DNA from 2 places in the Clostridium paraputrificum AGR2156 genome. Region 2 is predicted to be linked to the other one. Evidence: predicted binding sites of a transcription regulator. Region 2 holds the regulator's gene; the other holds the start of a gene.

Region 1 (17,104 bases), on a different contig from region 2:
TTTTAATAACAGATATTAACAGTCCAGTTATTGCAAGCATAATAATTACAAAAGCTGCTAAAGCCACTGCAATCTCTATTAAAGTAAATCCTTTTTTCTTTTTTACTTTCAAAACTACACCTCCATCTTTAATTAGAAGGTTTTATTAATTAAAATCATATTCTTCTGCTCCGCCTTCTCCAGAATCATAGAATGAAAACACTATAGAACACCCTTCACCACTATGATTAAAAGAGTTTAACTCTGCAATTCTGTCATAATTCTCTAACTTATCAATAAATGATAATACCTTGTTTATATCCCCTTTAACAGAATAAGTTATTTGAATCTTTCTCATTCCTTTTAAATTAGAAGACTCTTGTCCTTCTTCTACCCCGACTAATTGAATAACTGATGTTTTTTCAAAAGAGCCATTAGATGAGGAAAGGCCTGATTCTGTAACCATTTTTTCTACATCTCTAAAAACTTCTGGATATCTATCTGTTTTAGGTAACGTTATAGTAGCTTCTTTATACTTAACCATCAAATCATCCAATGTTTTTTTTCTCTGCTCAATATCATAGTCAATACTTTGAACAGAAACTAACTGACTCTCTAAACTTTTAATTTCTTGTTTTAAATTTTTAGTTTTTTCTTCACCTGGAGATATTATGAATAAATAACAAAGAGCAAATATAGATAATACTCCTAACACATATAATATTATCTTTTCATTTTTTGTGGTAGCTCGTCCATTAGTTTTACTTTTCATTTGCACTACCTCCCTTTGTCTTTACACTTACTGAAAACTTTATTTCACCTTCACCACTCCAACTATTAACATGAGAATCAGCAAATTTCTCATTTTCTCTAAGATTAGCCCACATCTTTTGTATAGCACTCTTATCACCTGAATTTCCATTAATTTCTACACTGGAAGATACTCCCCCTTTATAGTTAATACTTGTTATCTTTATTCCATCTATTTCTACTAATTTATATAACTCTTTTATTAACTCATCTGTATCTATATCCATAAGCAATTTCAATTGTTCTGCTTTAGTAATTTGCTGATTTGTTGCCGCTATTTGTTGATCTAGCTCTTCTTTTTCCTTTACTTTAACATTACTTAAAGCTAACTCATTCTTTAAATTTTCTGCTTTCTTATTTAATAGATACTCTTTCCCTATTCTATAGCCAAAGCTTCCTCCAACAAACACAACCACTAATAATAAAATTAACATTATTGTTTTACTTGATTTCACAGCACCTTTGGTATTGGAATTTACCTGAGGGACTAAATTTAACTCTCTACTCACCCTAATCCCTCCTCAATAATAATCCATAACACATAATATAGTCTTTCAACTTAATCTTCTTAGGTGTCTTTACGCTTGTCTTTAAATCAGAAAACATAGGTAACTTAGCTGCCCTAGAACTTAAATTAACTTCAAAATATTGTTCAATCCCTTTAATTCTAGTAGCTGATCCCATTACATATATTCTATCTAAGTTTTTCTTAACTTTACCTGATGTATAGTACTGTATTAGAGTATTATAGTCATTAGCCTCATCCTTAAAGTATAATTCTATATCACTTTCTTCTCCTGACTGTTTAGGCTCAATTAAGTCCACAGTATCTAATATAGAATTATATTCAGTTAAATTAGTAAAATCCTTATCTACTGTACTTAATATTCCACTATCTTTATATTTTTCTAGTATAAGTTTTCCCCATTCCATAATTGTAATATTGGAATCATCAGAATCTATTCCAATTACTCCAATAGTTTTTATTCCTTTTGTTGTAGATTTTCTTAAATCTCCAAAGACTCTAGCTACTACATTCGCATATAAGTCTATTGCCTTTACATTAAGCCTTAAAGTTTTTCCAAGTTCCATAAACGCATCAATCTTATCCTTAGAACAAGCTACTACAAGAACATCACATTTTCCTGTTCCATCATTTTTATTTTGATTTATGATTTGGTAATCAAAATAATATTCGTCTACTCTATCTCCCATGAACTGCCTTAACTCAAAATCTACTGAATCTCTCATAGCTTCATCTTTTGCAAATGGAATGTTTAAATGTCTTGTAATAATATCCTCGCCTCTTACAACAAAAGCAACATCCTTAGTTTTTGCCTTCTTTATATGCGGTGCTATTGCTCCTGATATTATGTTTACATCTAAAATTCTCCCATTATCAAATGAATTTCTCGGAGTTTCAATTGTAGTACCATTAGATATTTTGTATCTTGTTCCAACTAAAATTGAAATAGTTTCTTTATTTATGTCTATTGCAATTAAGTCTTTTTCGAACATACCCCCACCTCACTTACCTTATAAAACTTAAATACCATTGTAAAATTTCACTTCCAAAAAGAAGTGTTATATATGATGAGAGAGCTATATAAGGACCAAATGCCATGGTATCCTTGCCCCCTCTTCTTTTCCATATCATTAATACAAATGCAGCCATTCCTCCTAAGACTATTGAGATGAATAAATTTAACATATTCATCTTAAATCCTAGAAACAATCCTACAATACCTATTATTTCTACATCCCCCCAGCCCATTGCTCCAAACCAGGCAAAGATTGATATTATTAGGACTGGAATTGCTATTCCTAATATAATACTAATAAAGCCTACTTGTTTATTCATAAAAAACTCAATTATAGTAAAAAATACTCCAATTACCACTAAAACTATAATTGTTGAATCGTACACATCTTGAGTTTTAAAGTCTATTATACCAATAACTATTAAAATACTTGTAAAAATCATATATTTTAATAATTCAATTGTAAGTCCAAATTTTAAATATAAAAATACAAAAAGCAACCCTGTTGCTCCCTCAATCAATGGATATTGCTTTGATACCTTTTCTCCACAATATCTACATTTTCCTTTTAAAAATAACCAACTAAATATAGGCACTAAATCCCATACTTTAAGATTATGTCCACAACTTCCACAATGAGAAGGCGGATATGCTATTGATTCTTCTTTGGGTATTCTATATATGCATACATTCAAAAAACTTCCAATAATTGTTCCAAAGATAAATATCATTATGCTAATAATAAAATCCATTTAATTCTCCTATTTCAGAATAGCCTCTTATACATTAAAGAGGCTATTCTAATAATTAAATATATACTAGTTTGCTATTGATGAAGGATCCCCTGATGCAGTTGCAGCTTTTAATTCATCCATATCTACATCACCTTTTAATTCGCTTACATCATTACTTGTAACTGATACATATTTTTCCCAAGTACTTGTATTGGTGGTATACTCTGACACAACATCGTCTACAGTAACAGTACCTGGATCTGTTCCAACACCTCCAAAAGTTATATCTGGATCCTTTGATATCATTGTCTCATATGCCATTCTTACATTCCTTGCTTGAGTAATTACCTTAGAATCTTGTGCATCTTCCATATACCCAATAACTTTTGGTACTAACACTGCAGCTAAAATACCAATAATAGCGATAACTGCAATAAGTTCAATAAGTGTAAAACCTTTCTTTTTCTTCTTAGCTAATTCATTCATAAATTATACCTCCTAAAAATTAATTAATATTTATATAAACTTTAAATTTATATACAACTTTACATTCCTTGAATAGCATCCATCATATTAAACATTGGAAGCATTACTGCAAGAATTATAATTAAAACAACTCCAGCAAGTCCAATAATTAACAATGGCTCTATCATTGTAATTAATTTATCTACTGCTGCTTCTGCTTCACCATCATAATATTCAGCCGTCTTCTTAAGCAAAGCATCTAAGGCTCCTGTTTCTTCACCAACAGTTATCATTTGAGTTAACATTAACGGGAATATATCTAAATCTTCTATAGTTTTTCCTATTAGATTTCCTCTTTTTATATCCTCTTTTGCATATTCCATCTTACTTTCAACATAAGAATTTTCTAATACATTAGTAGATATTTCTAAGCTTTTTAAAATAGACATTCCAGAATTATTTAAAATATAAAATGTATTTGCAAACCTACTAGCCATTATTTGTGCATTAATTGATCCAAACAATGGACCAGTTATTTTATTTTTATCTCTCCAAAGGATAAAGTTTTCATCCTTATCTAAAACTAACTTCTTAAAGGCTATAGCTGCTACTGCTATTAATAAAACTATATACCAATAAGCTGATACAAAATTACTTATCGCTAAAATTATTTTTGTTGGTAACGGCAACTCCCCTCCAGCTGCTGCTAAGTTATTTACAAACTGGGGAACAACAAATATAAGTAAGAAAATAACTATAAGTACAGCAAAAACTCCTACTACTTTCGGATATGCGGTTGCAGACTTTATCTTTCTTTGTTGTTTATATAACTTATCATAATACTCAGATACCTCATACATTACTGTATCCAAATTACCTGATGCTTCACCTGCTGTTATCATATTTACCATAAAGTCTGGAATTCCATCCTCATACTTTAAAGCGTCTGACAAAGCTCTACCTCTTTTTATTTCTTCCTTTGCTCTTCTTAAAACATCTTGAAGAACCTTATTCTCAGTTTGCTCTATACAAAGTTCTACACATCTTAACATTGGCATACCTGATTGAAGAGTAAATGCAAACTGTCTACTAAATAAAGCTAAATCTTTCAATGTTATCTTTTTTAAGAAATTCAAATCAATATCTTTATTTAAAGCACTTTCTCCTTGTATATCAGTAATGTAATATCCTCTTTCTCTCAAGCTAGTTACAACTTCCTTGCTTGAATTAGCCTCCATACTCCCACTAATAGCATGATTGCTATCATTAACTGCACTATATCTAAATATAGCCACTAGAACTCCCCCTCTCCTTTATGAATACATCATTCTCTTACTACAGCTACCCTTAATAATTCATCTACAGTTGTAATTCCTTCATAAACATGTTCCATACATGCCATTGTTAGTGTTTTCATTCCATCTCTAATAGCAATATCTTTTAACACATCTGAATTCTTTCCTGCTGTAATTGCATCCCTAACATTTCTTTCAATAGGAAGTATTTCATAAATACCAATTCTTCCTTTATAGCCTGTCCCATTACAATGTGGACATCCTTCTCCCTTAGTTAAAATTATCTTTTCATCACTATCCCTACCAAGAATTCTTTTTTCATATTCTGAGGCATAGTACTTTTTAGCACACTTGGTGCAAACCTTTCTAACAAGTCTTTGTGCAATTATTCCTGTTACAGATGTTGATATTAAATATGGTTCAATTCCCATATCAACTAATCTAGCAACTGAGGATGGTGCATCATTTGTATGTAGTGTACTTAAAACTACGTGTCCTGTAATAGCTGCTCTAATGGCTATTTCTGCCGTTTCACCATCTCTAATTTCTCCAACCATTATGATATCAGGGTCTTGTCTTAATATTGATCTAAGACCTGATGCAAATGTTAATCCAGCTTTTGCATTAACATTTACTTGATTTATACCATCAACCATAAATTCAACTGGATCTTCTACTGTAATAATATTTTTATCTATAGTATTTAATTCATTTAAAACTGCATATAAGGTAGTTGATTTACCACTTCCTGTAGGTCCAGTTACTAGGATTATCCCAAAAGGATTTTGCAATATCTGTTCAAGTTTTTTCATGTCATCCTTTCTCATTCCTAGGCTTTCCTTATTCATAAGGCTAGAATCTTTAGAAAGAATTCTTATAACCACCTTCTCACCATTTACGGTTGGAAGGATAGAAACTCTCAAATCAACTGCTTTTCCATCTATATTGGTAAGAATTCTACCGTCTTGTGGAATTCTTTTTTCTGCAATATTTAAATTTGCTAATATTTTGATTCTTGTAATCAAAGTATTTTGTGACTCTTTAGGTATACTAAGCATATTTTGTAAGCTTCCATCTACTCTTGCTCTTACTCTAACTTCATTTTCAAATGGTTCTACGTGAACGTCACTCGCACCCATTCTGATAGAGTTTTGTATTATAGTATCTACTAATTTAACAACTGGAGCATTAGCCGTAGCTTTTTCAAGTTCTGAAACTTGCTTTTCTTCTTGCTTTTTCTTAGTATTCTCTTTTTCTTTTTGAACTAAATCTTGTGCTACTTTTTCTGCATATTGTTTCGTATAAAAGTTTTTAATAGCTTTTGATATAGAGTCTTTTTTTTCTAATACTTTTTTAACATTAAGTCCAGTTACTACCTTAACATCTTCTACAGCCATTAAATTAAAGGGGTCTGACATTGCAATATATATATCATTTCCTTCAATTTTTATAGGTAAAATATTATGTTTTCTAGCAATAGATTCTGATACTGATCTTATGGCATTTTCATCTATATCAATGGAATCTAAATTAACTTTTTTTATTCCCAATTGTAACTCAAGAACAGACAAGATATCGTTTTCACTAACTAGTCCTTCGTCAACTAATATTTCCCCAAGTCGTCTTCCGCTTAAAGCTTGTTTCTTTAAGGCCGACATTAAATCCGATTGATTTATCTTCCCTGCTTGTACTAAAATATCTCCTAACCTTTTCTTAGTCCTAATCATCTTCTCACCACTATTTCCTACTTTATATTAATTATACACTTTTATGGAATAAATTTAAATAATTTACACAGTTTTTTTGACGACATTTTCCACTAAATCCATTTACTTACTAGCTCTACTTTCTTCATATATCTCCTATGCTTTTTATATAAATTTAATTTTTTTAAAAAACTCTTAACATTTATGATATTTTATTACTACACACGTAAAAAAGAGAGATAAGGACTTTTTTCCTTATCTCTCTAAAACTTCTTAGTACATTCCACCCATTGATGGGTCTGGAGCTATCGGAGCTTCCTTTTCAGGAAGATCTACAACTGCAGCTTCAGTTGTTAAGAATGTTGATGCTACAGATGCAGCATTTTGAAGCGCAGACCTTGTAACCTTAGTTGGATCAACTATACCGGTCTTTATCATGTTCACATATTGGTCATGTAAAGCATCATAACCTATACCAGCTTCACTATTCTTAACTTTTTCTATTATAACTGAACCTTCTACACCAGCATTCTTAGCTATTTGTCTCATTGGTTCCTCTAAAGATCTAACAATTATATTTATACCAACTTGAGTATCTGCAACATCAGACTTTAATTCATTTACCTTATTTATAACATTAACATAAGCTGTTCCACCACCTGGTACTATTCCTTCTTCAACAGCTGCTTTTGTAGCTGCTAAAGCATCTTCTATTCTAAGCTTTCTTTCCTTAAGCTCTGTTTCAGTTGCAGCACCAACTTTAATGACTGCCACACCACCAGCTAGTTTAGCCAATCTTTCTTGTAGCTTTTCTTTATCAAAGTCTGAAGTTGTTTCTTCTATTTGACTTCTTACTTGAGTGATTCTTTCTTTTATAGCATTAGAATCTCCCTTACCATTTACTATTACAGTGCTTTCTTTAGTAACCTTAACACTATCTGCTTTTCCTAACATATCTATAGTTGTTTCTTTTAAATCCATTCCTAATTCTTCAGAAATAACTCTACCACCTGTTAGTATAGCTATATCTTGAAGCATTTCTTTCCTTCTATCACCAAATCCAGGAGCTTTTACACCTACACAAGTAAATGTTCCTCTTAACTTATTAACTACTAATGTAGCCATTGCTTCTCCTTCAATATCTTCAGCAATAATTAATAGCTTCTTTCCTGATTGAACTATTTGTTCAAGTATTGGAAGTATTTCTTGTATGTTAGAAATCTTCTTATCTGTAATTAATATATATGGATTATCTAGGTTAGCTTCCATCTTTTCCATATCAGTTGACATATAAGCTGATACATATCCTCTATCAAATTGCATACCTTCTACTACATCTAATTCTGTTCCCATAGACTTAGATTCTTCAATAGTAATAACTCCTTCGTTACCTACTCTCTCCATGGCATCTGCAATTAACTTACCAATTTCCTCATCAGCAGCTGATATTGCAGCAACTCTTGATATATCTTCTTTACCTTCTACAGGCTTAGATATTGCTTGTATTTCTTCAACAGCTTTTTTAACTGCAATATTAATACCATTTCTTATTAACATTGGATTAGCTCCAGCTGTTACATTTTTCAAACCTTCTCTAACAATTGCTTGTGCTAAAAGTGTAGCTGTTGTAGTTCCATCCCCTGCTACATCATTAGTTTTTGTTGCAACTTCTTTTACAAGTTGAGCTCCCATATTTTCATATGGATCTTCTAATTCTATTTCTCTTGCAATTGAAACACCATCATTAGTTATAAGAGGTGCACCAAATTTCTTACCTAAAACTACGTTTCTTCCCTTAGGTCCTAAAGTTACCTTTACTGTATCTGCTAGCTTATCAACACCAACTTGCATTGATCTTCTTGCTTCTTCACCAAACATTAACATTTTAGCCATAATAAATCTCCTCCTATTCCACTACTGCTAATATATCTTCTTGTTTTAAAATAGTGTATTCTTCTCCATCAACTTTAACTTCTGTTCCTGCATATTTAGAATATAAAACTTTATCCCCAATCTTAACTTCCATTGCTACTCTATTTCCATCTACCATTGCTCCTGGACCTACAGCAACAACTTCAGCCTCTTGAGGTCTTTCTTTTGCACTACCTGTTAAAACAATTCCGCTTTTTGTTGTTTCCTCGGCTTCTAACTTTTTAATTACTACTCTGTCTCCAAGTGGTTTAATATTCATAACAATACCTCCTATAATCTCCTTATATATTTATAACCCTGTTTCTAACCCGACATAGTTAGAATCTATAGTTTTTGTAGGCCTATAAAAACTTATTTTTATCCTTTGTTAGCACTCACTTTAATAGAGTGCTAATACAATTATTATAATATCCTCCCTATCCATTTTATTCAAATATTATCTTCTATATTATTACCTTAAATAACCTAATTATAACTAACTAGGCTTAAATATTTTCTATTTGCTTAATTTTTCTAACTATTTCAAATAATTATTTATACATAAGAAAAAACTACAAGAATACTAATTATGATATTATTCTTGCAGTTTTTAGATACCTATCTTTCTAAATTAATTTCTTTATATTCTTTTAAAGATTTATTTGACAATACCGTCTTTTTAGTGGCTTGAATATTAGTCTTATTGAATACTCCTTTTGCTCTTAAAGATGGAACTATTGTACCTGCACCATTTATACATCCACCTTCACACATCATACCTTCAATAAAGTTACCACTTAATCTTCCAACCTTAGCCATATTCATAGTTTTCTTTATTTCTATTCCACCAGATACCTTAACTGGTTTAAATTCTACATCTACTCCTGCTTCTTTTATATAGTTTTCTATAGCTGCAGTTAATCCTCCAGCAGTTCCAAAACCTCTACCAAATATAGATGCATCATCTACAACTTCATTCTCACATTCTGCAGGATCTATATCAAATGCTTCAAATAATGCAATAAGCTCCTCAAATGTAAGTACATAGTCTACAGCTCCCTTAATACCATCTCTAACGGCTTCGCTCTTTTTAGCTGTACATGGACCTATAAATACCACCTTTGAATCGGGATCATTCTTTTTAATATATCTACCTGTAGCTACCATTGGCGAAACTGTACCTGATATCTTATCCTTTTGATCTGGGAACATCTTTTCAATATAATTTAAAAATCCTGGGCAACAAGAATTAGTCATATAATTCTCTCCCTTTTCCATTCTTTCAACAAATTCATTACTTTCATGAACAGTAACTCCATCAGCACCACATGCTGCTTCTACCATATCAATAAATCCTAGTTTCTTTATTGCATTTTTAATTTGTCCATATCCTATTTTTGCTCCAAACTGACCAGTTATAGCAGGAGCTACTACTGCATACATCTTTCTTCCCCTTGCTAATCTCTTTGCAACTGGTACAATTAAACTCTTATCAGAAATTGCACCAAAAGGACATGCTGACATACAAGCTCCACAGTTTACGCATTTTTCTTCTTTTATAATAGACCTTCTTGTTTCTGGATTAACATCCAAAGCTCCTGTTGGACAAACTTTTTTACAAGGTCTCATAACTTCTGAAATAGCATCATAAGGACATGCTTTTTTACACATACCACATTCTTTACATATCTCTTGATTTATATATGCTCGTCCAGCAATATAACTAATTGCATTAAAATTACATGCCTCTTGACATCTATGTGCAAGACAATTTCTACAAGAATCTGTTACACTATACTTATTTATAGGACACTTATCACAAGCTGCTTCGATAACATAGATAATTTGTTCATCAGGTCTAATGTCTATTAGCTCTAAATCCTCTGTATCCCCATTAGCTAGAAACCCTGATGCAAGCTTTGCTCTTTCTAAAACAATAGCCCTCTCTTTATAGACACAGCACCTATACATTGCTGTATCACCTTTAATTACTTCATAGGGCACTTTTTCAATCGCCTCTTTAGTTAACTTATCATCCTTTGCTAATTTAGCTACAGCTGTTAGTACTTCATGCTTCAACTTATTTAGTTGCGTTTCAAATTGGAACATACAATCACCTCTTCATCCTTCTTTTATACCCTCATAGTTACTTTATTTGTAATTACTATTAAATTATAACATATATACTCATTGGTAAAAAAGGTGAAATATATTGTCGGAATTTTCTGATTTTATTTTGTTTGTATGTATATTTCATGTTATAATTGTTCTTGTCTAAATTCTATATTCATAGGTGATAATTATGATAGCAGTTTATAAATGTGAATTATGTAATAGAGAAGTATCTCAATTAACTGAGCATCATTTAGTTCCAAAAGAACGTGGTGGAAAAGATTTTCCTACAGCTAATTTATGTATTACTTGTCACAAACAAATTCATGCTTTATATACTAATCGTGAATTAGCCGCTAGACTTTTTACCCTTGATCGTTTAAGAAATGATGAAAAAATCAAACGTTACTTAAAATTTATATCCAAGCACTCAGGTGATACTCACATTACAATAAAAAAATCAAAAGCTGTTCGTTGCAAAAACTAAAACTCTATGTGATTAGATTCTCACATAGAGTTTTTTTATTCCTATTTGACTATTAATTTTTATAATATAAATAATAAGAATTTTTTTAATAAAAGAATTTATTTTAAAAATATAATTTATATTAATAATATTATTTTTATAAGAAATATAGTATAAGAGAAATCTTCTAGAGATTTCTCTTATACTACAAGTTCATTATTAACTTATCTATTCTTCTCCAACCTTTATCTTATTCTCTCTAGCATAATAGAATAAATACTGTTGAGCAAATCCAGCTAATTCACCAAATTTATCTCTAGCAAATATTCTTATTTTATTTAGAGAAGCATCTTCTGCACCATAGAAAAATATCATTGCTCTCTTTACCCATACATCAACTGGAAAAGCTGAGTACTTTCTCATAGAGAACAGCATTATGCAATCTGCAACCTTTGATCCAACTCCCTTGAAGTTTTGTAGCGCTACATGACACTCATCTGTATTAAGTTTTGATATTCTCTCCAAATCAAAATCATAGCTATTTTCATTTACTTTAGCTATTGTATCAACTATATATTTACTTCTAAAAGACGCGCCTGTCTCCTTTATTTCCTCTTCTGTTGCATCTTTCAATTGTTCTGGAGTTGGAAATGTGTAATAAGTATTTCCTTTATACTCAATTGGCGTTCCCCACTTTTCAGAAATCTTCTTTATAGTTTTCATTATTGAAGGAATACTATTTCTTGCAGAAATTATAAAACTTATTAACAACTCAAAATGTTCTTGGTTTAAAAGTCTTATTCCATAGCCATATTCAACGCTTTTTCCTAATATCTCATCATGAGCTAGGCCAGCCTTAATTTCTGAATAGTCTCTTTTTAAATCAAAATAATCTAACCATATATTATTAAAATCCTCTTCATTAGTATTTAAAATAGTTACTTTATCATCTTCTTGAATAACTTCTATTACTCTTCCATGAGCTACACCTATATAATTTAACTCACCAACTTTTTCCCATCTAAAGCATTGGCCACACTCTAAAATTTGTTTTATATTAAAATTCTTTACTCCATCTAAAATTACTTTATCATTATCAATTACTATATTGTTAACATCCATATATTTCACCTATTTCTCTTATATTTCTTATAATATTCTTCCTCTTAATACAAAAATATTATTCATTATTATAATTTATATTATATATTGTTTAATAATTAATATCAAATAATCTTACTTTATATACGTTTAAGTAGTTTATTACAACTTTTTATTATGATTTACTTATATTCTAGAAACTAAAAGTAAAAAGGTAAGTTGGATATTTATATTCTTCTAGATGTCAAAAAAGAGCTACGTTATACGTAACTCTTCTTACTTCCAAATAATTTTATTGTTATAAAGGCGATTAAGCATGATACTATAGCGGCTAATAGTATTGATATTTTAGCTAAATCTAGAGCCTTATTCATACCTGCAAATGCTATCTCTGAAACAAATATTGACATTGTAAATCCAATTCCTGCAAGCATTCCAACTACTAATAATTCTTTCCACTTAACACCTTTCGGTTTTTCTACTACATTTAATTTTGATAATACTGAAGTAAATAATACTATTCCAACAGGTTTTCCTACAACCAACCCAATTATAATTCCTAATGATAGCGGAATTGTATCTATTGTTACAGAACTTAAATTTAGAACTATAGCAGTATTTGAAAATGCAAATAAAGGTAAAACAATTAAATTTGCATAGGGACTTAAGGAATGTTCAATCTTGGATAAAATACATTCTTCCTTCTCATCTCTTGCTATTGGAATAAGCATGGCTAAAAGAACTCCACTTATTGTTGCATGAACACCACTTTGATATACAAAATACCATAAAAATAATCCTAAAATTATATATGGTGAAACTTTTCTACACTTAAAAAACTTATTTAAAGTAAATAATAAAAACATTATTAATCCTGCAATTATTAAAGGCACCATTCTCACACTTGATGAATAAAACACCCCGATAACTATTATAGACATCAAATCATCTACAACTGCTAATGTTAATAAAAAAATCTTTAACGCTGGGTTTAAGCTCTTCTTAAAAATCATAAAAGCTCCAACTGCAAATGCAATATCCGTTGATATTGGTACACCAACACCACTAGAATAGCTTGTACCTTTATTTATTAAGTAAAATATTATTGCTGGAACCGTAACTCCACCTATTGCTCCTACTATAGGAAAAGATGCTTTTTTTATATTTGATAAATGTCCACTAACTATTTCTTTTTTTATTTCACAACCTACAACCAAGAAAAATATTGCCATTAAGAAATCATTAACAAATGCATGCATTGTTACACCTTTTACAACTTCAGTTTCAAAAAAGTGATGATATTCGTTAACTAAAGACGTATTTGCTATTACTAATGCACATAAAGTTGCTGCTAACAATAATGCACCTGGTAATAGTTCTGATTTAATAACATTTTGTACTGTATCTGCTAGCTTCCATCTCTTTTGTGTAAAATCCATATTTTTAACCTTCTTTACTGTTTTTTCTTAAGTACTTGAACTAGTATATTTAATTTTTATAAATAAGGCAATACCTAGCATTGATGGCTATTTAACAATGATATCTAACCATTTAACTCTTAATACAAACAATAAAACTCCTTAAAAAGTTTTATATACCACTTTAATGTTGATTACATAAACTTAATTGAGATTCAAGATTATTTGTTTATATTCTTTTAAATACTCCATATTTTTCTTTTTATGGATTCTGGTAAGAATATTTAACGTTTTTTCTATTTATATAAACTTTAACAACCACTTTTTTAATTCTAATTATTGATAATTTTCTTAATATTTAAAACCTACAAATTATTTCTATAGCAATTTTAATTATAAAATCCATATTTATGTTATTTTTTTAACTATTTTCTAAAATATTTTTTTATTTTTTTAAATAAAAAACCCTAAATATGATATATAATTAAAAATCCATCACATTTAGGGTTTATTTTACTTAAAGTTTTCTATTTTATTTGATAAGTATTCATGAATTCCTGCTGCTGCTTTTTTACCTGCTCCCATTGCTAATATAACAGTAGCAGCTCCAGTTACAGCATCTCCACCTGCAAATACCCCTTCTCTTGAAGTTAATCCAGTATCTTCAGATGCTACTATACATTTTCTTTTATTTATTTCTAATCCTTTTGTAGTAGATGATATTAAAGGATTTGGCGAAGTTCCAAGAGACATTATTACTGTATCTATATCTAAAATAAATTCAGATCCCCTAATTTCTACTGGTCTTCTTCTTCCTGATTCATCAGGTTCTCCTAACTCCATCCTTACACATTTCATTCCACTTACCCAACCTTTTTCATCACATAATATTTTTGTTGGGTTAGTAAGTACATCGAAAATAACACCTTCTTCTTTAGCATGATGTACTTCTTCAACTCTTGCTGGTAGTTCTGCTTCACTTCTCCTATATACTACATGCACTTCAGCACCTAGTCTTAAGGCTGTTCTTGCTGCATCCATAGCAACATTTCCTCCACCAACTACAGCAACTTTTTGTCCTGCTCTAATTGGAGTTGAGTATCCATCCTTATATGCTTTCATTAAATTATTTCTTGTTAAGAACTCATTAGCTGAAAATACACCATTTGAATTTTCGCCAGGTATACCCATAAACTTAGGTAATCCTGCACCTGAACCTATAAATACAGCTTCAAATCCCTCATCTTCAAATAATTCGTCTATTGTTATAGTCTTTCCTATAATAACATTAGTTTCAATCTTTACTCCTAATTTTTTAACATTGTCTATTTCTGTCTTAACTACAGTATCTTTAGGTAATCTAAATTCTGGTATTCCATACACTAAAACACCACCAGCTTCATGTAAAGCTTCAAATATTGTAACATCATATCCTAATTTAGCTAAATCACCTGCACATGTTAAACCTGCAGGACCGCTTCCTATAACAGCAACCTTCTTGCCATTCTTAGGTAATGTTTCAGATAAATCTACTTTATTCTCTCTAGACCAGTCTGCCACAAATCTTTCTAACTTACCTATTGCAACAGCTTCCCCCTTAATACCAAGAACGCATTGTCCCTCGCATTGGCTTTCTTGAGGACATACTCTTCCACAAACAGCAGGTAATGCTGATGATTCTGCTATAATCTTAGCTGCTTCTTTAAAGTCTCCTAATTTAACTTGTTCTATAAACCTTGGTATTTGAATACTTACTGGACACTTAGAAACACATCTTGGATTTTTACAGTTTAAACATCTTGATGCTTCCTCCATTGCTTCCTCTTTTGTATACCCTAAACAAACCTCTTTAAAGTTTGTAGCTCTTACCTTAGGAGCTTGTTCTGTAATTGGTACTCTCTTCATATTAGGCATATTACTCTTCACCTCCGCAATGTCCACATCCACCATGATGGGTGTCTCCTTCAGCTAACTTTAAAGCTGATCTTCCTTCTTCAGTTTTGTACATGGATTGTCTTCTCATAGCTTCGTCAAAATCTATTAGATGTCCATCAAATTCTGGACCATCAACACATGCAAACTTAACTTCCCCTCCTACAGTAACTCTACATGCACCACACATTCCTGTACCATCTACCATAATTGGATTCATGCTTACTATTGTAGGAATATTTAATTCCTTTGTAAGTAAAGCAACAAACTTCATCATTATCATAGGTCCAATTGCTACTACCAAATCATATTTCTTTCCTTCATTATTAACTAAATCTTTTATTTTATCTGTTACTAATCCTTTAAATCCAGAAGATCCATCATCTGTAGCTATGTATAAATTTCCAGCAACTTGTTCCATCTCTTCCTTTAAAATTACAATATCTTTATTTCTTGCCCCAACTATAACATCTGCTTTAATACCTCTTTCAGATAACCATTTAACCTGTGGGTATACAGGAGCTGTTCCAACTCCACCTGCAACAAATAGGATATTTTTCTTTTTTAATTCATCTAAATCTTCATGCACCATTTCTGACGCTTGTCCTAAAGGACCCACAAAATCCCTAAAGTATTCCCCAACTTCTAACTCTGCCATTTCTTTTGTAGATGCTCCTAATGTTTGAAAAACAATAGTTACTGTCCCCTTATTTGCATCGTAATCACAAATAGTTAATGGAATTCTTTCTCCCTTTTCATCTATCTTAACAATTACAAATTGTCCTGGATGAGCAGATTTAGCAACTCTTGGTGCTTCAACATCCATAAGATAAATATTTTCTGTCAATAATCTCTTGTTAGTGATTTTAAACACTTTCATCCCCCCATGCTTTTGCTTATTTGGTATATTATTGTATATTATACAATAATATCTTTCACTTTATCAATAAATTCACAAAATACATCTATCTAGAAAAATATATTTTGGTGTATCTTCTTAATTTGTGATAGGTATAGACACCATTAATTATATTTATAGGTGTATTAATTTTTCATCTACTATTAGTTGTTCACTACAAACCCATAGTACTAAAAAAAGACGCCCAAGCGTCTTTTTTTAATCCAAAAATCATACAACTACTTTATAGCTTGTAGTGCTTTATAAATTGTATTATCATTTTCTTCTAAAAACTTAATACTTTCTTCCTTGTTTAATTGAGAAAGAATCATAAATACAGCAAGTTTTACTCTCCCTTCACTTATTTCTAGATACTTTTCAGCTTCTTCCCTAGATACTCCTGTACAATCAACAATTATTTTCTTACTTCTTTCAACAAGCTTATGATTTCCCGCTCTTACATCTACCATGTAGTTACCATAAACTTTACCACTCTTAATCATAGAACCAGTTGATAACATATTAAGAATCATCTTCTGTGCTGTACCTGCTTTTAATCTTGTTGATCCAGTAATAACTTCTGCACCAGTTACAACTTCTATAGCAACCTCACCAAGCTTAGAAAGTTCTGCATTTCTACTACAGCTAACAGCTATATGTGCTGCCCCTACCTCCTTTGCATACTTTAGTGCCCCTTTTGCATAAGGAGTTCTACCAGAAGCACTTAAAGCTACCA
Region 2 (17,104 bases):
GAATAATCTTTCCCTTTAAAGTAGTCTATTATATCAAACAATAACCCTTGACTATTACCTATTCCTATTTGACATGTTGGAACACCTATACACGCCACGCTATGATATATTTCAGCTTCTCCCCCCATCTTCTTAGTAATATTCAATAAGGTTTCTGCTTCTTTACCATTTAAGTTTCTAAAGTATACTCCTTCAGTCATTGCAAGTCTTACTTCTACATCCTCAAAGTTATCTATAGTATCTAAAATCTCTCTAAGATCCTCTAATTTCAATTGTCCTCCTACTGGATGCAAATATACAGTATAAAGTCCCTCTTGTTTTTGCTCTATTAATCTCTTATCTTTAACTTCTGTTTTTATTCCTTCTTTTTTTATCTCAGTAGGATGAAGCTTTAATTCTAATCCACCTTTTTCTTTTTCAGCTTTTGTATAAAGCTTAAATTGATTAACAAACTCTTCATCGCCCATTCTATCAGCTATATATCTAATTCTAGCTTTAGCTCTATTTTTATAGTCTCCTTCTGCTATAAAAAGATTAGTCATTCCTTCAATATAATAAAGAACGTCCTTAGCTTCTATCAATTCATCTAGTTCTATAGCTTTTCTTGGATTATTTCCAAGTCCTCCACCTATATAAACTTTGAAATATTCTTTTCCATCTCTCTTTACAGCAACAAAACCTAAATCTTGCACTGTACAATGAGCTGTATCCTTAAAAGAATTAGAAAAAGATACTTTTAACTTTCTAGGCAACTTATATGTATAAATCTTCTTTAGAAAGTGATTACCAACAGCTAATGCATATGGAGTTGGATCAAACTCTTCTTCCTTATCAACACCTGCTAAGGGTGAAAGAGCTACATTTCTTGGAAAGTTACCTCCAGCTCCTCTAGTAAATAAATTCACTTCTAATCCTTCCTTCATTAAATCACAAGCACCATCTAATGTTAACCCATGTAACTGTATTGCTTGTCGTGTTGTAAAGTGAATGCCACCAAGACTATGCTTTTTAGCATAGTCATAAATTAAATTTAATTCATCTGAATCAGTTACCCCAGAAGGTATTCTAAATCTTATCATAAACTCTTTTCCACCACGGTGTGCATACATCCCCATACCACCTGATTCATGTTTAAATTGCATCAAGTTTAATTCTCCATCTAAAAACTTATGACCAACCTTTCTAAAATCTTCAATTTCACCTAATAGTATTTCCTTTAAACTGTTCACATCTCCACCTCATATTAAAAGTTTTTCTTATGTTTCTATATAATCTATTCTATATTCATAGTTTTTCCAAGTCCAATAGGAATTATTTATACTATATATAGGAAAATTGTTATAAGAAAAAAAAGACTGTGAAAAAATACTATTCTTTCACAGTCTTTTCTTTATTTATTAAATAAATTAAATCCTTTTTTGTGAGACTTATGCTCGCCTTCAACAGCTTCACCAGTTGCTTCCATAAATGCAACTAAAGCTTCTTTGGCTTTATCACTTAAATTCTTAGGAATATCAACTACAACCTTAACGTATTGATCTCCTCTACCTGATGAATTAACTCTAGGAACACCTTTTCCTTTAAGTCTAAATAGAGTTCCTGATTGTGTTCCTGAAGGAACTGTGTACTTAACATCTCCATCAACAGTTGGAACTTTTATTTCTGTTCCAAGTGCAGCTTTAGCCATAGATATGTGAGTATCTACATATATATCATTACCCTTTCTAGTAAATTGCTTAGAAGGTGCAACTCTTATCTTAATATATAAATCTCCTGGTGAACCGCCATTTTCACCATGTTCACCTTGACCTCTAAGTGGCATTACATTACCTGTATCTACACCTGCTGGTATCTTAACAGTAATCTTTCTATTCTTTCTAACGTGACCTTTTCCATGACATGTATGACACGGAGTATCTATAACCTTACCTTTTCCTCCGCACTTATCACATGTAGTAGTACTTACAAAGCTTCCTAATGGAGTCTGCCTTTGTACTCTTACTTGACCTGAACCTCCACAAGTTGGACATGTATTAGCACTTGTTCCAGGCTCAGCACCTGATCCATGGCACTCCTCACAGTTTTCACTTCTTGTTATAGATATCTCTTTTTCTGTACCAAATACAGCTTCTTCAAATGTTAAACTTAAAGTATATTCAATATCATTTCCTCTTACTGGACCATTTCTTCTTCTACCTGATCCACCACCACCAAAGAATGTATCAAATATATCTCCAAAGCCTCCCATATCAGAGAAATCAAAGCCACCAAATCCACCTGCACCGAATCCTGCTCCTGGGTCAATTGTTCCAAATTGATCATATTGAGCTTTCTTTTCAGGATCAGAAAGCACTTGATAAGCTTCATTTATTTCTTTAAACTTTTGTTCAGCTTCCGTATCCCCTTGATTTTTGTCAGGATGGTATTTTATAGCTAGCTTTCTAAAGGCTCTTTTTATTTCATCATCACTAGCGCCCTTTTGAAGCCCTAGGACTTCGTAGTAGTCTCTGCTTGCCATCTATTTTTCACCCACCTAATTTTTATTAACTTTAGAAAAGGGAAGACGACTTTTGCCTTCCCTCTCTTATTATATAAGATTCATATTAATTGTGACAACTATTTATCTTCATCTACTTTAAAATCTGCATCTACAACATTGTCATCATGTGGAGCTGATCCTGCACCTGGGTTTCCTCCCATGTTGTTTGGATCAAAACCTGCACCTGCTGCTCCATTTGCATTAGCATCTGCATAAATCTTAGAAGATACAGCATAGAATTCTTGAGTTAATTCATCCATTGCCTTCTTGATAGCTTCTAAATCTTCACCATCTTTAATCTTCTTAACTTCTTCTAATTTAGCTTCAATCTTAGCCTTATCTTCAGCTGATACCTTATCTCCAAGTTCATTTAATGTCTTTTCAGTTTGGTAAACAACTTGATCAGCATTGTTATGAACTTCTATCTTTTCTTTTCTCTTCTTATCTTCTTCAGCGAACTTTTCAGCTTCCTTAACAGCTCTATCTACTTCATCATCACTTAAGTTAGTTGAAGCAGTGATTGTGATATTAGCTTCCTTACCAGTTCCCTTATCTACAGCTGATACCTTAACAATACCATTTGCATCTATATCAAAAGTAACTTCGATTTGAGGGATTCCTCTTGGAGCTGGAGCAATTCCTGATAGAGTAAATCTACCTAAAGTCTTATTATCAGCTGCCATTTGTCTTTCACCTTGAACGATATGAATTTCAACTGAAGTTTGACCATCTGCTGCTGTTGAGAACACTTGGCTCTTTCTTGCAGGGATAGTTGTATTTCTTTCTATTAATGCAGTAGCAACTCCACCTAAAGTTTCAATACCTAAAGTTAATGGAGTAACGTCTAATAATAATACGTCTTTAACTTCACCAGTTAAAACACCTGCTTGAATAGCTGCACCTATAGCAACACATTCATCTGGGTTAACTCCCTTTGAAGGATCTTTTCCTGTAAAGCTCTTAACTGCTTCTTGAACAGCTGGAATTCTTGTAGAACCACCAACTAAAATCACCTTATCAACTTGATTCATTGAAAGACCTGCATCAGATAATGCTTTCTTCATTGGCTCAATTGATCTTTGAACTAGATCATGAGTTAATTCATTGAATTTAGCTCTAGTTAAGTTCATATCTATATGCTTTGGACCAGTTGCATCAGCAGTTATGAATGGTAAGTTAATGTTTGTTTGAGTTGAAGATGATAATTCTATCTTAGCTTTTTCAGCTGCTTCTTTTAATCTTTGAAGAGCCATCTTATCATTTCTTAAATCTATACCATTTTCAGCTTTGAATGTTTCAGCAATGTAGTCCATAACCTTGTTATCAAAGTCATCTCCACCTAGCTTAGTATCCCCATTTGTTGATAATACTTCGAAAACTCCATCTCCAAGTTCTAGGATAGATACATCGAAAGTACCTCCACCTAGATCATAAACTAATATCTTTTCACTCTTATCAGTCTTATCTAAACCATATGCTAATGATGCAGCAGTTGGTTCGTTTATGATTCTTAATACTTCAAGCCCTGCTATCTTACCAGCATCCTTTGTCGCTTGTCTTTCAGCATCATTGAAGTAAGCAGGTACTGTAATAACTGCTTGAGAAACAGTTTCACCTAAGTAAGCTTCTGCATCAGCTTTGATTTTTTGAAGAATCATAGCTGAAATTTCTTGTGGTGAATAATCTTTACCGTCTATATTAGTTTTATGATTAGTTCCCATTTCTCTCTTAATTGATATTATTGTTTTATCTGGGTTTGTAATCGCTTGTCTTTTAGCTACTTGCCCAACTAATCTTTCTCCATTTGCTTGGAACGAAACTACTGATGGAGTAGTTCTAGCTCCTTCTGAGTTAGCTATAACGACTGGTTCTCCACCTTCCATTACTGCTACACATGAGTTTGTAGTACCTAAGTCAATACCTATAATTTTTCCCATAATTTATTCCTCCTCAAACATAGATAAAATCTAGTTTTTATTTCTTATATATTAAAATTTTTAATTAGTTAGCTACTTTGACTACAGTATGTCTAATTACCTTGTCGCCTCTTTTGTATCCTTTCATAAATACTTCAGCAACTACATTAGTTTCTAAAGATTCATCTTCAATATGCATTACTGCTTGGTGCAAATTAGGATCAAATTCTCCTGAAGCATCTATTTCTTCTACACCTAACTTATCAAATGAACTTTGAAGACCCTTTATTGTCATTTCAATACCTTTTTTTAGATCTTCTACACTTCCATCAGCTGCCAATGCTCTTTCTAAGTTATCAACAACTGGTAGTATTTCTTTTATTACATCTGCACAAGAATCTGTATAAATTCCTTCTTTTTCTTTAGCAGTTCTTTTTCTATAGTTTTCATATTCAGCAGTAACTCTAAGAAGTCTATCTTTTAAAGCTTCTACTTCATTATTAAGTCTTTTAACTTCATCCTTATTTTTTCTAAGCATAGCCAATTCATCCTCTTCACTTTCTCCATTAGTGCTTTCTTCTTGAGCTACTTCTTCATTTTCTAATATTTCTTCAACAACATCTTCCTGAACTACTTCTTCATTTATTTCCTCTGTAGTTTCTTTTAAGTCTTCTTGAACATTCTTATTTGTTTCTTCCATTATAAACTCTACACCTCTTCTCGTTATTTTTAATCTAAGCCTTGGCCTTTTAACATATCATTAAGTTCTTTCATAACTTGAGCCATTATTGAAATCACCCTTGAATAGTTAATCCTTTGTGGACCTATAAGCCCTATTGTACCAATTGGTCTATCTCCTAATGAGTATTCTGCTGATATTACACTACAATTTTTGGCTCCTGGTATATAATTTTCATCACCAATTTTTATTGTAATATCTCCTTTAGGTTCAATAAGCTCAATTACATAATCTTTATTATAAAGAAGATTTAATATCTCCTTAGCGCTTTCTATATCATTGTATTCTTGATAGTTAAATATATTTGTTGTTCCTTCCATGAATATTTCAGATGAATTTTCTTCTTTTAAACTATCATATAATGCTGTTACTATTGCATTAAACAAATCATCATATCCAACGAAATCTCTTTTTAAGTTATTTATTACCTCTAAGTTAATTTCGTCTATTGTAAGATTTTGCAATCTTGAATTTATGACTTTATTTATGGTTTGTAACTCTTCAACTGAAGGAACTTTAGCTACCTTTATTCTATGATTTTTAATTACTCCGCTATCAGTTACAATAACAGAAACCAAATTAAATTCATCTACCATCAATAATTGAACTGACTTAATATAGCTTTGTCTAACGGATGGTGTTTGTACTACACAGGTAAGATTAGTCAATTCAGAAAGTAAAGTGCTTGCTTGTTTTACAATTTTATCTACTTCTAGCATTGCACAATCAATAAGATATTTTTTAATCCTTAATTCTTCATCAATGGAAAGCTTTGACCTTTGCATTAAGTTATCAACATATAATCTATAACCTTTGCTAGATGGCACTCTCCCTGCTGATGTATGAGGTTGCTCTAAATATCCCATATCCTCTAAATCTGACATTTCATTTCTTATTGTTGCTGAACCAACACCTAAATCATACCTTTTTGCTATTGTTCTAGATCCCACTGGCTCACCAGTATTAATATAATCATTTATAATGGCTTCTAAAATTCTAATTTTTCTATCATCAATAGCCATAACCTCACCTCGTATTGTTAGCACTCACCAAGTTTGAGTGCTAATGACTATATTTAAAATATATTATTTCTTTATTCCTTTGTCAATTTCAAATACTTCTCACCTTTTTCTATTTTCTTCAAAAAACCATGATTATTTCACTTTATTTCTATTTTTCTTTAGTTTTCTAAATATTACAATATCATATCACTCATGACCATATTAGAAAGCTCTATACCTTTATCAGTTAAATATATTCTTCCTCTTTTTCTTTCTAATAATCCCTTGTTTATATTACCTTCAATAACATCTTTATAGACATTATCTACATCAGTATGAAATCTTCTTTTAAACTCTTCCTCTTCAATACCACAATTCATTCTTAATCCCATAAACATAAATTCTTCTATGTTATCATTTTTAGTATTTATAATCTCTTCATCTACTATACTTTTACCACTACCTATTCTTTTTATATACTCTCGTAAATCATCTATATTCTTTATTCTCTTTCCATCTATATACGAACTAGAAGATGCTCCAACTCCAATATATTCATTACACATCCAATACACTTCATTATGTAAACATTCTTTACCTTCCTTTGCATAATTAGAAATTTCATATTGGTGATACCCATTTTCTATAAGGATATTTTTGCATTTCTTATACATCTCTCTCTCTTCTTCCTCTGATGGAAGCTTTAACTTATCTTCATTATATAATTTATAAAAAGGTGTTCCTTCTTCAATAATTAAACTGTAGGCAGATATATGTTCTGGATTTAACTTTGCCACTTCTTCTAAACTATCAGTCCAATCCTTGACACTTTGGTTTGGCAATCCAAACATCATATCTATATTTATATTATTAAAACCTACACTTCTTGCTAAATTATAATTATCTTTAAAAGCTTCAAAAGTATGTATTCTTCCAATTCCCTTTAACAAATTATTTTTTGTAGTTTGTAACCCAAAACTTAATCTGTTAATTCCTCCGCCCTTCATAATATTAAACTTTTCTTCTGATACAGTACCTGGATTACATTCTATTGTTTTTTCTGCATCTTCAATAAAATTTATATTTTTTATTCCCTTCATTAGCTTACTTAAATTTTCTTCATTTAAATACGAAGGTGTTCCTCCTCCAATAAATAAACTTCTTACTTCATAGTCTTTTATTTTCTCTTTTAATTCAATTAATAAAGCCTCTATATAATCACTCATCAAGTCATCTTTTCTTGCATATGACGGAAAATCACAATAAAAGCACTTTTGCTTGCAAAAAGGTATATGAATATATAATGCTACTTCCTTCATAAATTAATTCCTCCCAAAACAAAAAGAGGCACTTTAATAGCACCCCTTAAGTTTATTATAGTAACGCTTCTGCTTCTTCTTTTAACAATTCTATTTTACTTTCAGCTTCTACAACCGAAAAATCATAAATTTCTTTAAAGTTAAAGAAATAATTTGCAAAGGCTATTTTTTTATCTCTTCTAATATCTAAACTAACAGCTATCTTATCAAGAAAATCTATTTCTTTATCTCCATATTCCCCATCAACTAAAGCTAGCCCAACTAATTCAAAATAAACTATAGACTTAATTCTATTTTTAGATTTTTTTAATACATTAATAATCTCTTCATAAGATAAATTTTTAATATCTTCTTCCTTTAAACTTAATTCATCTAAATAATCATATATTAATCTTTTTTCTTCCTTAGCAAATGTTTCATCCACTTTAGCAAATTGAGTTACTAAACTTAAAAAAGCACTAGCCTCTTCTGTATTTAATTCAGTTAAAAACATAATAATCCTCCTAATTAACTTCTCATTATTATCTTAAATCTATTTTATAGGATAATTACTTTATTTGCAAAAATAATTATAATATTATTTTTCCTTTAGATCTATATCAATAGTATTGTGCATTAAAACATCTCTATAAACATTTACTATTTCTGTATTTATCTCTTCATCCCCTAACTTAATATCCATCCATGAATGATCACCATGAATTGCTAAATAGCTATCAACCACTCTACCAGTTAAAATTACAGGTATCACATCTCCATTTTTTCTTCTTACAGTTCCTGTAGTATAACCTTTTCTCCTTAACTTCTTTGGTTTTATCTTAGTGTCTCTCATTAAAGCATCTAACATTATCATCCCTCCAATAAATTTTATTTCTTTAAATTATATTGAGAAGATAATATTTTAATTACAAAAGCAATCCAGCCATAATGAAATTATTTTTTTCTAACATCTCATTATATTATTTTTATTATTTTTACTTTAAAAGAATATATATTCTTTTAAAAAATATATTTTAGGTAGATAAAAAAGCTCAAGCTTAAATTGCTTGAGCTTTCGTTATTAATCAACTTTTAATACAGCCATGAATGCTTCTTGTGGAACTTCAACAGATCCAACCTGTCTCATTCTCTTCTTACCTTCTTTTTGCTTTTCAAGAAGCTTCTTCTTTCTTGAGATATCTCCACCATAACACTTAGCTAATACGTCTTTTCTCATTGCCTTTACAGTTTCTCTAGCAATAATCTTAGAACCTACAGCTGCTTGTATCGGAACCTCAAACATTTGTCTTGGAATTATTTCTTTAAGCTTTTCTGCAATTCCTCTTCCCTTATGGTAAGCTCTTTCCTTTGGAACTATCATTGATAAAGCATCAACAACATCTCCATTTAATAATATATCAAGCTTAACAAGTTCTGTTTGAACATATCCCTTAAATTCATAATCAAGAGAAGCATAACCTCTTGTTCTTGATTTTAATGTATCAAAGAAATCATACACTATTTCATTTAGAGGCATGTCATAAGTTATTACCGCTCTTGTTTCCTCCATATATTGCATATCAATATATGTTCCTCTTCTTTCTTGGCAAAGCTCCATAACTGCACCCACATAATCTGTTGGTGTAATAATAGAAGCCTTTACTACTGGTTCTTCCATATAATCAATTTCAGTTGGTTCAGGAAGATTTGTAGGGTTTGTAATATCTAAAACTTCTCCGTCAGTCTTTATTACCTTATAAATAACTGATGGTGCTGTTGTAATAATATCTAAATTAAATTCTCTTTCTATTCTTTCTTGAATTATTTCCATGTGTAATAATCCAAGGAAACCACATCTAAAACCAAATCCAAGTGCTATAGAAGTTTCTGGTTCAAAGTTTAAGGCAGCATCATTTATTTGAAGCTTTTCTAATGCTTCCTTTAATTCATCATACTTAGCTCCATCAACAGGGTATATTCCTGAGTAAACCATTGGTACTGCTGGTTTATATCCTGGTAATGCTTCAGCTGTTGGTCTATCTGCATAAGTTATAGTGTCACCAACTCTAGCATCTCTAACATTTTTAATAGAAGCCGTAACATATCCAACATCACCAGCTCTTAATTCTCCAATTGGGAATAGTCTTGGAGTGAATACACCTACCTCAACTACATCATAAACCTTATCTGTAGCCATTAACTTAATTTTAGTTCCAGGCTTAACAACTCCATCAAGAATTCTTACATAACAAACTACACCTTTATAGCTATCATAGTAAGAATCAAATATAAGTGCCTTTAAAGAAGCATCTTCATCTCCTTCTGGTGCTGGTAATCTTTCAACAATCTCTTCTAAAACCTGATCGATATTTAATCCAGTTTTAGCTGATATCATTGGAGCATTCTCTGCTTCAATTCCTATTACATCTTCAATTTCTTGTTTAACTTCTTCAGCTCTTGATGAAGGTAAATCTATCTTATTAATTACTGGTGCTATTTCTAAATCATTATCTAATGCTAAATAACAGTTAGCTAAGGTTTGTGCTTGTATCCCTTGCGTTGCATCTACCACTAACAAAGCACCTTCACAGGCTGCTAAGCTTCTAGATACTTCATATGTGAAGTCTACGTGACCTGGAGTATCTATAAGATTTAGGATATACTCATTACCATCATCTCTTCTATAAACAAGTCTAGCTGCTTGTGATTTAATTGTAATTCCTCTTTCTCTTTCAAGTTCCATATTATCAAGAACTTGAGCTTCCATTTCCCTTTGTGTAAGAGTTCCTGTAGCTTCTAAAAGTCTATCTGCTAAAGTAGACTTACCGTGGTCTATATGGGCTACTATTGAAAAGTTTCTTATATATTGTTTTCTATCATTATTCATATATTAAAACTGTCTTATATAGACAGTCACTTCACCCCCATTATAAGAATCAGCTAAATTATAACATACACCACTTACTGTGTGTCAATAAAAATAGAATTTATGGGGTTTATCCATTATTTGTTTATTAATTAAACAAATCTTCTACTTTAGAAAAAACTCCCTTAGCAAAGTTTATTAAATTTGATTCCGATTTTATAATAAAATCCTTTTCTCCTAATCTAACCATTGTTTCTTCATCTTCTTCAACATATATTTTTACAGGTGATTTATCTTGAATGAAATTAGAAAAATCCTCACCAAATTCTTCACTAACTAATTTATAGTTATCGTTTGTGTTCCCTAAAGGAGATAAAGCTTTTGTGTTTAATATATTAACCTTTATTAAACCTATTAAAGTAACACAAAATAATACTATTAAAAATATTGTTTTAAACACTTTCTTTTTACGCAAAAAGAACACCCCCAAAGATAATTTTATATCTTTAAGGATGCTCATTAAGAATATTTTTATACATCTATTTCCTATTTAAATGTTCAGCTATTAATCTTGCAATATATTTCGCTGTATTCATTGCTTCTTGCGTGGTATTAACATTACCTCCACATTCTATTAACAAAGATCCATCTGACAAACCAAGATTTGGACCACATTTTGCTCTTTTATAATCTGTCCTTTGTCTTATTAGTCCAGGAAACAACTCATTAGCCTTTCCTTCAAACTCGTCTACTAACGCTTTATTAGCCGCATATCTACCACTATTTTGCCCTAATACAAACATTATCTTAGCAACATCTTCATTATTAATATTTGCTGTTACTGTCTTTTTCTGAGGGCCACCATCCCTATGCAAGTCTATAATTAAATCAAAATCTCCATACTTTTTCAAATATGATTTAACTGTATTTCCCGATACCTCATAACAGGTTGTAAAAGACAAATAATGATTAGTCTTATCATGTATTACTGAAATACCATAATCATTTTCTAAAATCCTAGTTAATTCTTCTCCAATCCCCACTACATTCTTACTATTATCCACTGTATCACTAGGTCCATCTGAATAACCTTCTGTAGTATGGGTATGGTATATTAAAACCCTAGGTTTTGAATGATCTATATTTGTTTTTAAACTTTTATCATAAACCCCACTTACCTTTGACTCAGTAGGCTCTACTTTTGAAACTGATTCATCATTTAAGAAAAATGGATTTACTGTTATAGATGCAATACTTGCATCTTGTTCACTAAAACCTTGCTTAAAAAAGCTTATCTCATTGTTTATTATTCCAAAATGACTTAAATTGTTTAGCCCTAAAGCTTCTAAGCATACATTTTTTAAGGTCATACTACTTTCATGATAATCCGATTCATCATAAGCCTGTTCCTCAAACAGCGGCAATCCAAAATTTAGCATTTGAACATATGCATAGCCCCCTCTTTCATTACTAGATATTAGAACCTTATATACTCTAAATGCAAATAAGGTAATACAAGCTAACAAAACTACTATACCAATATTTATTTTAGGCCCTATCCCTGGTTTCTTTATTCCTTTTTTATACATATCTTTATAACCCCCTAGCCTTAAATATTATTACTTTAATATTTATATGAGGGTTTTACATAATTATTATTGTTTTATTCTAATTTAAAAATTTATTTATATCTTCCATTGTCATATTAGGTTGCAGTGCTATATTAATTCCATTAGATATAATTTTTGATAATGACTCTATCATTAAATCAATCTCTTTTGGTGTAACAACTAAATCTCCCACAAAAGGTTCTAATACTTCTCTTATCAATGCACCTTTTTCATTTCTGTCAATATTTTTAAGCATATTAAAGAACTCTTTTCCCTCTTCTGCTTGATTTATAAAGTTATCTAATACTAAATCTATAGTATCATTAGCTATAGTTGATGCATGCACCACTGTAGGAACACCTATTGCTATCACCTTAACTCCTAGTGTTTCTTCATTTATTTTCATTCTATTATTTCCAACTCCAGCACCTGGAGATATTCCTGCATCACTTATTTGTATGGTCTTATTTACTCTTTCTACCTTTCTAGAAGCTAGTGCATCAATACAAACCACTAAATCTGGCTTTATCTTTTCTACCAAAGACTTAATTATTTCTCCAGTTTCAATGCCTGTTACTCCTAAAACACCAGGTGCTATAGCTGCTACTGGAATAACACTATCATCAATAGCCTCCGGCATAACTGCCTTTAAATGCCTTGTTACCATAATTCCTTCTACAACCTTTGGCCCTAAAGCATCAGGTGTTACCTGCCAATTTCCAAGACCTACAACTAATGCTGTTTCATTCTCCTTTATTCCTGCTAGATTTTTCAAAGTTACTCCAAGCACCTTTGAAACACCATCCATAAGCTCTCCATCATAAGCTGTATACTCTGGAATATCTAAAGTTATATAAGTTCCTATAGGTTTTCCCATCTTGTCTGCTCCATCTTCATTGGTAATTTCCACCGTAGTCACTATAGTTCCTTCTACCTCTTCTTCTGTTACAATAACACCATCAATATCCGATTTATTCTGTTCTTTATAAAAATCTCTAGATTCAATAGCTAAGTCTGTTCTTACATTTATCATTACTCCACCTCATCACAATAATAGTCTCATTTGTATTTTTCCGTTTTACATAAATTTAATACTTGAATATAGAAACTTTCAATGCTATAATATGGTGTGTTGAATATGACTCGTACGCAGATTTCCCCAAAAACTGCAGAGGCCCTATAAAATTTAGAGGGGGTGAATTAAGAATGGCAAATATTAAATCAGCAAAGAAGAGAATTAAAGTTACTCAAACTAAGACTTTACAAAACAGAATGGTTAAGTCAGCGTTAAAGACTACTATAAAGAAGTTCGAAGCTGCTGTTCAAGCTAACAACGCTGAAGAAGCTAAAACTTCATTTGTAGGTGTTACTAAGGCTATCGATATGGCTGCTCAAAAGGGAGTTATCCATAAGAACATGGCTGCTAGAAAGAAGTCAAGATTAGCTGCAAAGTTAAACGCTATGGCGTAATTGTATAAACCGACCTATATAGGTCGGTTATTTACTTTTTATAAGAAAAAAGTATTGTATAAATCCATACAATACTTTTATTTTTTTACCATTAATGTATTTAATAATAGTAGTTCAAGTTCCATAGTCTTATCTATTCCACTACTTTTTAATCTATTTTCAGTTTCTATACACAATTTAAGTAGTCCTTCTAACTGTCTTATTGAAAACTTAGAACTCAAATTAATAAGCTTCTCACATACAAATGCAGGAACCCTTAGTTCAGACATAAAATCTTCAACTCTTTTTCCTTGAGATAATCCAACCTTTATTCCATATAGTTTTTTAAACTGTAATTCAATAGAGGTTATAATAAGCATATGTTGATCTGCCTTAAATAAAAGGTCATCCATAATATCTATGGCTCTTTCTATTTTCCTTTGGGATATTAAATCTACAAGATCAAATATATCCTCTTCACTTTTTGAAGGAAGTAACTTATCTATATCTTCTTTTTTTATATCTCTTCCATTTGCATAATTAACCAACTTATCTACTTCTCTTTTTATTATATCGAAGTTATTTTGCACCTTTTCTGCAAAGTATCTTACTTCAATCTTACCAATCTTTGCTCCAGACTCTATAAATATATCTTCTATTTTTTTATAGTATCTATCCCTTTTTAACTTATCAAATTGAACTATTGTAGTTATTTTATCTAAAGCCATTAACTTTTTATTTTTTTTAGCAGTTTCTCTCTTATCTCCAAAAACATAGTACATTACTAATAAAGTATGAGGAGGAACATCCTTTAAATAATCTTTAATGGTATTATACATCTTTGTACTACTACTATCTGTCTTATCCTTTAAAAAATTAGCTCTATACACTAATACAACTTTCTTTTCACTCATGAAAGGCATTGTTTCACAGGCATTTAAAATATCATCCATTGTGGTAGTTAAACCATCTAACTTTATATAATTAAGATCTCCAAATCCATCTTCCAAAAAAGGTTTAGTTAATAAATTCACTCCATCTTTTATTAATTCTTCATCTAAGCCACAAAATATATAAGAATTTTTAATGGAGTTCTGTTTAACTTCCTTTTCAAATATATCATAAGTAATCAAAGTAATCCGCCTTTCCGACTTATATATTAATATGTAAATATTTTATTATCAAAAATAATAATCCCTCGTACATTTCCTTCTACGAAATCTATTATATCACAATTTTCTTCTATCTTTGACCTATTATTAATCCTAAGCAAATACTCATCCTCATTAAGTTTAAGAATAAAATTCTTGTTATTACTTTTTAACTTTATACTATCAGATATTCTTATATTCTTTCCTTCTAAAATACTACTTTGAGCCAAGTTTTCTTTTTTAAGCTTCCCTATATCTATGTTTCTTTTATTAGTTACTATTGTCCTCTCTCCTCTATAGGACAACAATAAACCACCCTCTCTTAAATAATCAAACTTTAAAAATGGACTATATATGAAAATTGAAACGCAGAAAAAAGAAATAATAGGAAATGCAATAAACTTTTTATGTCCTTTCCATATAAAATAAAAGCTTATTAACATTGACATGTAAATAATCGCCAAACTTTTATGGGAAATAAAACTTGTATTGCTGAAAGCATATAACTCTTCTATAAGATAGTCTAATAAATCTATACTCTTTAATAGTACAAAACTAAAGAAATCAAATATAGATGGAATAAAAGAAATAACCATGCATAAACTCCCCAATATTATTATGAAGTTTAATATAGGTATAACTAGAATATTTCCTATTAAAAACCACATGGAAAATTCTTTAAAAACTATAATCATTACAGGTAAAGTAAAGGCTTGTGCGCCAATTGACAAAGCTATAGTATTAGCAATATATTTAGGTAACTTATATAAATATCTACTTATTTTATTAGAAAATAATATTATCCCTAAAGTGGCTCCAAAGGATAAAATAAATCCTAACTGAAATATTGCATAGGGTTTTAATAGAATTATAATTAATGCACTTAAGGATAATCCACCTAAAGGATTATAGCTTTTCTTTAAAGATATTGCTGAAGATGAGCATACTATCATTATTAATGCTCTTAAAGAGGAAAAGGGAACACCAGTTAAAATAACATAAAGACAACTTAAAACTATAGCAAACTTATTACCAAAAAGCTTTTTTAGAGATAAAAATATAATACTAACATGAAGACCAGATACACTTATTGCGTGAATTATCCCTAAGTTCCTCATATCTTCCTTATCTTCAGTATCTAAAAACTCAGAATATCCAAAGGATAATGATGATACTAAAGCAGCTTTTCTTTGCCCTAGATTTTCTTTAAGTTTGTTGTAAACTGTTTTTCTTATAGAATAGATATTTCCTAAAATATCTTTGTTCAATACTTTTTGATTTTCTATTTCTAAGGCTCCAACTGTACCATCTTCTTTATTTATGTCCTTCTTAAAAACTCCAGAAATCTTAGCTCTATCTCCTAATTCTAAATTTTCTTTACTGTTTACTTTAACTCTCTTCCCCCTGTATTTCACAATGTTATAGTATCTTTTTTCCTCTACAACCCTTATGGTTCCTATAAACTTCTCTTCTAAATTTACCCTGTAAAAATTAGAATTAATAACTATACCAATTAGGAATAAAACAAATATTACTACAAAAAATTCTTTATTAGTATTTAAAACAATGAATATAAAAAAGAGGCTAGCAGAAAAAAATGCTAACCATCTATATTCATCAAAAATTCCATAAAAAACAGAACTCACCATAAAAGATAGAGTTATATAAATAATGGGGTTTTTCACTTTTTCTATATTCTCAATAAACATAGACTTTTCACCTCATTAATTTATACTTGCCACCTTTTTTACAATTAATTCAATTATTAAGTATATAACTAATATAATTACTAAGCTTGTCAATTCATATAAAGTAAATGAGACATCATTAAATATTCCAAATATACCAATTGATAAAATCCATATAAAAATAGTTGAATAAAGTAAAATACTACCTATATTAATATCAAATAATCTTGTTTTTAAATTTATAATAATATTTATTAATAAGCTACCTGTAAAGACTATTAAAAATACAATCTCACATTGCCCTTTTATAATATAAGATGCCAAAAATGTTAGCACACTACATGCTAATATTTTAACTATACTAAGACCTATCCCCTCACTCTTAAGTCCATATTTTAAAACTCCAACTGTTAAAATTGAAAAAATAACTAAGTTAGTAATAAGTACAGGAATGAAATCCCCCCCAACTTTATAATCAATTAATGATATAAGATTTAATGATATTAGCTGAGACAATAAAAACATTAATGTTATTTTTTCACATGAATATAAGTTCTTCATAAAACTTTGTGATACATCAAAAAGATTTAAAAATTTATTCAAGTAATTATCTTTTATAAATAAGTCAGAAACTTTCTTTACTATCTCTGGTGCTTTACCTTTGCTTATCCCTACTTTAGCTATACCTAAAGAAGATAAATCTCCTAAGGTTTCACCTGCAACCCCTACCTTATAACCATCCTGATTAAATAACCCTACTATTTTACTTTTTATTTCAGGATTTACCCTTGAAAATATTTTAGCTTTAGACAGAACTCCAATTAGCTCTTCTTTGGATAAGGAGTCT

What was found. Region 2 encodes HrcA, which represses chaperone genes, less so after heat shock. Its sites were predicted from a motif close to TGTTAGCACTCNNNNNNNNNGAGTGCTAACA; they were not measured.
Region 1: the regulator HrcA is predicted to act here: its motif matches at 8,828-8,858, upstream of groES (co-chaperone GroES).

The regions. Positions count from the first base shown of each region.
Region 1 is NZ_AUJC01000011.1:127,817-144,920, reverse strand. It holds gene G594_RS0112715 (PilW family protein) at 1-112, opposite strand, end outside; gene pilO (type 4a pilus biogenesis protein PilO) at 146-751, opposite strand; gene G594_RS0112705 (PilN domain-containing protein) at 741-1,298, opposite strand; gene pilM (type IV pilus biogenesis protein PilM) at 1,300-2,307, opposite strand; gene G594_RS0112695 (prepilin peptidase) at 2,321-3,082, opposite strand; gene G594_RS20555 (type II secretion system protein) at 3,149-3,550, opposite strand; gene G594_RS0112685 (type II secretion system F family protein) at 3,610-4,824, opposite strand; gene G594_RS0112680 (GspE/PulE family protein) at 4,854-6,551, opposite strand; gene groL (chaperonin GroEL) at 6,804-8,423, opposite strand; gene groES (co-chaperone GroES) at 8,437-8,721, opposite strand; gene G594_RS0112665 (4Fe-4S dicluster domain-containing protein) at 9,060-10,550, opposite strand; gene G594_RS0112660 (HNH endonuclease) at 10,744-11,040, shown strand; gene G594_RS0112655 (DNA-3-methyladenine glycosylase family protein) at 11,248-12,141, opposite strand; gene nhaA (Na+/H+ antiporter NhaA) at 12,381-13,559, opposite strand; gene gltA (NADPH-dependent glutamate synthase) at 14,052-15,452, opposite strand; gene G594_RS0112640 (sulfide/dihydroorotate dehydrogenase-like FAD/NAD-binding protein) at 15,454-16,344, opposite strand; gene murQ (N-acetylmuramic acid 6-phosphate etherase) at 16,608-17,104, opposite strand, start outside.
Region 2 is NZ_KE384122.1:361,735-378,838, reverse strand. It holds gene G594_RS0116620 (nitrite/sulfite reductase) at 1-1,229, opposite strand, end outside; gene dnaJ (molecular chaperone DnaJ) at 1,391-2,518, opposite strand; gene dnaK (molecular chaperone DnaK) at 2,617-4,476, opposite strand; gene grpE (nucleotide exchange factor GrpE) at 4,541-5,155, opposite strand; gene hrcA (heat-inducible transcriptional repressor HrcA) at 5,185-6,216, opposite strand; gene hemW (radical SAM family heme chaperone HemW) at 6,390-7,514, opposite strand; gene G594_RS0116590 (hypothetical protein) at 7,570-8,007, opposite strand; gene G594_RS0116585 (hypothetical protein) at 8,092-8,361, opposite strand; gene lepA (translation elongation factor 4) at 8,575-10,380, opposite strand; gene G594_RS0116575 (hypothetical protein) at 10,508-10,834, opposite strand; gene G594_RS0116570 (stage II sporulation protein P) at 10,899-11,948, opposite strand; gene gpr (GPR endopeptidase) at 12,028-13,002, opposite strand; gene rpsT (30S ribosomal protein S20) at 13,176-13,439, shown strand; gene holA (DNA polymerase III subunit delta) at 13,517-14,551, opposite strand; gene G594_RS0116550 (ComEC/Rec2 family competence protein) at 14,578-16,278, opposite strand; gene G594_RS0116545 (HAD-IC family P-type ATPase) at 16,294-17,104, opposite strand, start outside.